DNA from 3 places in the Bradyrhizobium sp. CCBAU 11430 genome. Region 3 is predicted to be linked to each of the others. Evidence: predicted binding sites of a transcription regulator. Region 3 holds the regulator's gene; each other region holds the start of a gene.
What was found. Region 3 encodes LexA, which represses DNA repair genes until DNA is damaged. Its sites were predicted from a motif close to TGTTCNNNNTGTGTTCNG; they were not measured.

Region 1 (2,262 bases), on a different contig from region 3:
TTTGTTCGCACTCAGCGCGTTGGCACCGGCCTCGGCGGCCGATTTGGCGGCCCGCCCCTACACCAAGGCTCCGGTCGCGCCGATCGCGATATACAATTGGAGCGGTTTCTACATCGGTATCAACGGCGGCGGCGCCTCGAGCCGCAATTGCTGGGACGTCAACAACATCTTCGGTGTTGCGGGTCCGGACACGGCTGAAGGCTGTCACAATGCGACCGGCGGCGTCGTCGGCGGACAGGTCGGTTATCGCTGGCAGTCGGCCAACTGGGTGTTCGGCCTTGAAGCCCAAGGCGACTGGGCCAACCTGAAGGGCTCGAATACGAGCGTGGTGCTTGGGCCGCTGGTCAACCAGACCAAGATCGACGCGCTTGGCCTGTTCACCGGCCAGGTCGGCTATGCCTGGAACAACGTGCTCTGGTACGTGAAGGGTGGCGCGGCCGTCACGCACGCCAAATATAACGGCCTGCTGGGCGGCGTGGTCCTCGACAGCGCAAGCGAGACGCGCTGGGGTGGCGCGGTCGGCACCGGCATCGAATTCGGCTTCGCACCGAACTGGTCCGTGGCGATCGAATACGACCATCTGTTCATGGGCAAGCGCAACAACTCGTTCACGATCCTCGGCGTCAACGACCGTATCGATCGGATCAAGCAGGACGTCGACATGGGCACCGTCCGCCTCAACTACACTTTCGGCGGCCCCGTGGTCGCCCGGTATTGATCTGAAGTCCTGATCGCTACCGACGTCCCATCGTCACGAAAGGCCGGCCTTGCGCCGGCCTTTTTGTTTTCGCGGCAGCTTCCCGCGCAGTTCCGCACAGCAACTGCTGCCAGATGCCGCCAGCGCGCCAACATTCCGTTGACGATTCGCAAGTCCCACTGGAAATCCGTCTCCGTTCTTCCTACGTTCGCTGACAACCCCATCGGCGCCGATCCCGGTTCCGGGCGAGCGCGCCTTTTTTATTGGCGCGGTCGCGCACCCATGGGATTCCTTGAGGGCAACTCGGATGGATGAAGTGATCAAGGCGAAGCGCCAACAACAGAACGCGGGCTCCAGCCTGCGCGCAATTACGATCCGTGGCGCGCGCGAGCACAACCTCAAGAACATCGACGTCGAGATTCCCCGCGACAAGCTGGTGGTGTTCACCGGGCTCTCCGGCTCCGGCAAATCCTCGCTCGCCTTCGACACCATCTACGCCGAGGGCCAGCGCCGCTACGTCGAATCGCTGTCGGCCTATGCGCGCCAGTTCCTCGAGATGATGCAGAAGCCTGACGTCGACCAGATCGACGGCCTGTCGCCGGCGATCTCGATCGAGCAGAAGACGACGTCGAAGAACCCGCGCTCCACCGTCGGCACCGTCACCGAGATCTACGACTACATGCGCCTGCTCTGGGCCCGCGTCGGCGTGCCCTATTCGCCGGCCACGGGCCTGCCGATCGAAAGCCAGACCGTCTCGCAGATGGTCGACCGCGTGCTGGCGCTGCCCGAGGGCACCCGCCTCTATCTGCTCGCCCCCGTCGTGCGCGGTCGCAAGGGCGAGTACCGCAAGGAGCTCGCCGAATGGCTCAAGAAGGGCTTTCAGCGCGTCAAGATCGACGGCACCTTCCACGAGCTTGCGGAAGCGCCTGTTCTCGACAAGAAATTCCCGCACGACATCGACGTCGTGGTCGATCGTATCGTGGTGCGCGCCGACATCGGCCAGCGCCTCGCCGAGAGCTTTGAGACCGCGCTGAAGCTCGCCGAAGGCCTCGCCGTCGTCGAATTCGCCGACGCGCCGGCGGCGGCTCCCGCCGAGGAAAAGAAGAAGACCGCCAAGATCCACGACAAGAGCGGACCCGAGCGCATCCTGTTCTCGGAAAAGTTCGCCTGCCCGGTCTCCGGCTTCACCATCCCCGAGGTCGAGCCGCGCCTGTTCTCGTTCAACAACCCCTACGGCGCGTGTCCGGCCTGCGGCGGCCTCGGCGTCGAGCAGCATGTCGACGAAGACCTCGTCATCCCCGACAAGGAGCTCGCCATCGGCAAGGGCGCGATTGCGCCCTGGGCCAAATCGTCGTCGCCCTATTACGTGCAGACGCTGACTGCGCTCGGCAAGCACTACAAATTCACGCTGACCACCAAGTGGAAGGACCTGGCCAAGAAGACGCAGAACGCCATCCTCCACGGCTCCGGCGAGGACGAGATCAAGTTCTCCTACGAGGACGGGGTGCGCTCCTACGACACCAAGAAGCCGTTCGAGGGCGTCATCACCAACATCAACCGCCGCT
Region 2 (2,262 bases), on a different contig from region 3:
CCGGTTTCCGGAACTGGCCGCTGTTCGCATTTGATCGGTGCCGACATGGATCGATTGAAGCTCTCGCTGAGGAGGGCGCTACTCGTGGCGCCATTCGTGCTCTGGGGCGGAAACGCTCTCGGGCGGGACGACGGCCGCTACGCGGACTCACCCCTGAAGCCATGGTTCGACAGCCTGCGCAGCCACCTTGGTCCGTGCTGTTCGGATGCGGATGGTTTTGCCGTCGCCGATCCCGACTGGGAGTCGCATAACGGGCATTATCGCGTGCGTCTCGACGGCGAGTGGATCGAGGTGCCGGACGAAGCCGTCATCACCGAGCCGAACCGGGCCGGCCGCACCATGGTGTGGCCGGTGAAGACCGCGTTCGGCGTTTCGATCCGCTGCTTCATGCCGGGCAGCATGATCTGACGCAGGCCAACGTCAACGCTTGCTGGATTTGCGCTTCGACGATTTCTTGGTTGTCCTCTTCTTGGTCGTCCTCTTCTTGGAGGTCTTCTTGGAGGTCTTCTTGGACGTCTTCTTGGAGGTCTTCTTGGCGGCCTTCTTCGGGACCTTCTTGCCCTTCTTGCGTGCCTTCGACAGTCCGATCGCGATCGCCTGCTTGCGACTCTTCACACGTCCGCCACGGCCTTTGCGACCGCTCTTGGCGGTGCCCTTCTTGTAGCGGCGCATCTCGCTCTCGACATCGCTGCCGGCGCTGCGCGAGTAGCTGCGCTTCTTTGCCTTGCGTGCCATGCATGTTCTCCCTTGGCCGGGGAGAACCATTCGACACGGGCATGGTTCCGAAGGACGCGGACAGTGTTCCAGGCGCAGCCTAGAAGGAATTCGCCAGCTCGATCTCGGCTTCCAGCACCTGGATACGACGTGCGGCCTCGCTGAAGGACAGATCGCGCGCATATTGCGCGGGCTGATACGCTTCTTCGCTTAGCCGTTTCAACCTCAGCCCCTGCGTCCGTGTCATCTGCTCGGCGAGGAAAACCCTGGCGTCGTATTTGCCCTGAACCTGCATGTCGCTTCTCCGTCCTGAAATCGTGACTTGACTATATGTTCTTATTTTGTTCTAACAAGCCATGGACAACAGAATTAATGAAATTCGACGTAAAATCAGCGCCTTGAGGGTTGAGATGGCCGGCGTCGAGGCCTCCGTGCGGTATCTCATCAACGGCGACCGCGATTGCGTCCAGCAAGCCCTGGCGCAGATGGATTTGCGCCGGAAGGTCAATTTGCTGATCGGCGAATGGAAGGCTGCTGGCGGCGGCGATGTCCTGCCTGACGTTCGCGACCGGGTGCGCCTTCGTCTCGTGAAGACAGCCGTCGGTCCCGAGCGCGCGAGCACGCGGCGCTGACACCTTTTGGGGGGGCGCCGTGGAGGAGGACCCGGACACTTACCGGATCTTGAGGTTGCGCGCCGAGATTCTCGAATTGGGCTCGGCCATCCGGCAATTGCAGCGTGCGGGGCTCGACGATGCTGCGGCCCAACTTCTGATCGGACGCAAGCGGGCGCAGCTCGAGCAACTCGTGAAGACGAATGCTGCGAGCCGCCCGCTCAACTCTGAAACGCGTCGCCCGTAACGAGCTGACGCCGGCGCTCGACGATGTGGCGCTCGATTGCCGATCCCGCATCAAGAAAAAAAGCCCCGCGTCGCCGCGGGGCTTTTGATGTCATGTCGGCCTGAGCTCACTTGGTATTGCTCATGCCCTTGCTGCTCTTGTTCGTCATGGTGCCGCCCTGGTCCGAGCCGGGACCGGAGCCGCCCTGGCCGGAAGGATCCGCGCCCTTCGAGGCCTTGGTGTTGGCGCCCGTGGTCTGCGAGGACGACATCGATGATCCGTGTTTGGCCTTGTGCGACTTGGCCTGTGCGGCGAGCGGCGCGGCGGCGAGGCCGGTGGCCAAAATTGCGGTGAGAACGAGTTTTGCCGTTGTCATGCGGGGAACTCCCTGAGTTAAATTGACGCAGGCAGCCAACCGCCATTTGCCGAAGGAGTTCCCGACAAACGCATCTGCCGGGCCGCACGCACGCTTCAAGATTGCTTGTCCTCTGCGAGGATGAACACGACGCCGGTGAGTGTCGCGCCGATCGCGAACGTCGTCACCAATGTCAGGGCGAAGATGATTGCGGCCTGGCTTCCGCCGTGATCGAGCAGCTTGGCGACGGCGGGATTGGACAGGATCAGCGTGAGGCTGAAGGCGAGGCCGAGGGCTGCGCCCATCATCGCATGCGTCATCAGCTTGATGAGGCCGGTGGGAGAGATCAGGTCCGA
Region 3 (2,262 bases):
TCGGGCGACTGTCGGCGATGATCTGCGGCTTGTGCTCGCGCTCGCCGATCGGCTGGGTCACCGGCAGTTGCAGCACGGTTGCGCGCTGGCCCTCGACGAGCTGCGTCACCAGCACGGATTTGCCGTCCGGGAATTCGATCGCATCATGATGGCGATCGGGAATGTGCGGATCGATCTTGCCGAACTTGCCGACGCGGGAGTTGACGGTGCGCGTCCAGATCCAGCGGTTGTCGTAACGGACGTTATCGGCGAAGGCGAGCTCCGTTCCCGGCAGCAGGCAGACCGCGACGGAGAGATCGGCTTCGGAGGCGAAGCCGCGCGTCGAGGTGCCGCGGAATGTTGTCGTGACGATCGTCTCGCCGACTTCTGCGGGGCGCGTCGCGACGGCATGCAGGCTGTAGTCACACATCGGGTGCTCCTCTATGCAGAGATAGCGACCCGCACCCCTTTTGGAGGCGCAGGCCCCTACCAGAGTGGAAGCACGTGACGGTCTGCTTGGTTGTAGGCAAATCTGCGGCTGGGATCCGCGAGCCCCGATCACATTATCTTTTCCATCTTTTCCGAATTCGATAGGAACAAAGTCGGCTTCCGTGCATTTGGCAGGCGCGCGTCAACGACCGGCGAAACCAGCCAGCCCGAGTATCGTCAGCTCGGCTGCGTGCGCGCTGCATTGCGGTTGTTGCGGATTTTCTGGATCACGGCCGTGTCCTAGCCGACATGATGATGCGACCAGCGTTGCTGCGGCTGCGCTCAAACGATCCGGCGCATTTGGGCTGTCCCCCTCGAACTCGCAAGGCCGCGAAGCGATGTTGCTTCCCGCGGCCTGCCGAGGATGTCGCGAAAGGGGGAGGGGCCGGACAATCTGTGCAGAACCAGAAAGACTATCCAGCCGGAGCGGACCATCATCCGCTCCAATCTCTGATCGGCGATGCCGACCGAAGGCGCGCGCGAGGCGCTGAAGACTCCGGTATCAGTACTTGCGGTAAAGCCCGATCAGCTTGCCCTGAATCTTCACGCGGTTCGGCGGCAGGATGCGCACCTCGTAAGCGGCATTGGCGGGCTCCAGCGCGATCGAGGCGCCGCGGCGGCGGAAGCGCTTGAGCGTGGCTTCCTCGTCGTCGATCAGCGCCACCACGATGTCGCCGGTATCGGCGCTCTCGTTGCGCTGGATCAGCGCCATGTCGCCGTCGAGGATGCCGGCCTCGACCATGGAATCGCCGCGCACTTCGAGCGCGTAATGCTCGCCGGAGCCGAGCATGTCTGGAGGCACGCTGATGGTGTGGCTGCGGGTCTGCAACGCCTCGATGGGGGTGCCGGCCGCGATGCGGCCCATCACGGGCACCGCAACGGGCCGCTCGCCCTCGTCCGCGGACGGGCTGGAGCTCGCGCGCAGCTTGCCGAGATTGCCCTCGATGACGCTTGGCGTGAAGCCGCGTCGGTTGCCGGCGGCAGCTTGGAGCTCCGGCAGCTTGATCACTTCGATGGCCCGGGCGCGGTTGGGCAGCCGGCGGATGAAGCCGCGCTCCTCGAGTGCGGTGATCAGGCGGTGGATGCCTGACTTCGAGCGCAGGTCGAGCGCATCCTTCATCTCGTCGAAGGACGGCGGCACGCCGCTTTCCTTCAAGCGTTCGCTGATGAACCGCAGAAGCTCGTATTGTTTGCGCGTTAACATCTCGACCAAAGTCCCCCGGTTGATGTCGTTCGATTCCGAGACGATGAGTTCAGCGATAAGCCGCTACATCCTCGAAACAAATCATGAACGGACACTATATGTTCGATACATGTTCCGCAACTGCTTAATTTACCGTGAACAGAGCGAAACTCGCCGAATGCGTGTGGCCGCGCAGTTCAGACGGGGAGCCGCAGCACTTCGCAGGGGCTGCCGGCCTCGGCCTTTGGCGCAAGCGGTGCGCGCACGAGAAGTACCTGTGCTGCAGCAAGATTCGCAAGCAGAGAGGAGTCTTGATGGCTGACGGGAAGGGCGACGAGCGTGCCGTCGTCGCGCGGCTCCAGGCGCGCGCGCAGATAATCCTCGCGCTGGTCATTGGCGCCGAGATCGCGGCCCAGCACGGCGCGCTCGCGATGGTGATGAATCACCGAACGGCCCGACAGCGCGCGAATCAGCGGCACCATGAACAGGAAGGCGCACACGTAGGACGACACGGGATTGCCGGGCAGGCCAATGACTCCCATCGTCCCTAAGCGTCCGTGCATCATCGGTTTGCCGGGCCGCATCGCGATCTTCCAGAACGCCAACGCGAT

Region 1: uvrA (excinuclease ABC subunit UvrA) is a predicted target of LexA. The motif match lies at 892-909, and genes of this name have one in related genera.
Region 2: XI04_RS29945 (DUF3072 domain-containing protein) is a predicted target of LexA. The motif match lies at 1,046-1,063, and genes of this name have one in related genera.

What each region holds. Positions count from the first base shown of each region.
Region 1 covers NZ_LBJV01000057.1:51,149-53,410, reverse strand. The annotation lists gene XI04_RS17765 (outer membrane protein) at 1-718, shown strand, start outside; gene uvrA (excinuclease ABC subunit UvrA) at 1,005-2,262, shown strand, end outside.
Region 2 covers NZ_LBJV01000070.1:37,492-39,753, reverse strand. The annotation lists gene XI04_RS29955 (hypothetical protein) at 46-408, shown strand; gene XI04_RS29950 (DUF6496 domain-containing protein) at 421-735, opposite strand; gene XI04_RS29945 (DUF3072 domain-containing protein) at 815-1,009, opposite strand; gene XI04_RS29940 (hypothetical protein) at 1,125-1,346, shown strand; gene XI04_RS29935 (hypothetical protein) at 1,366-1,572, shown strand; gene XI04_RS29930 (hypothetical protein) at 1,679-1,927, opposite strand; gene XI04_RS29925 (hypothetical protein) at 2,023-2,262, opposite strand, start outside.
Region 3 covers NZ_LBJV01000050.1:29,725-31,986, forward strand. The annotation lists gene XI04_RS13700 (hypothetical protein) at 1-409, opposite strand, end outside; gene lexA (transcriptional repressor LexA) at 971-1,672, opposite strand; gene XI04_RS13710 (molybdopterin molybdotransferase MoeA) at 1,849-2,262, opposite strand, start outside.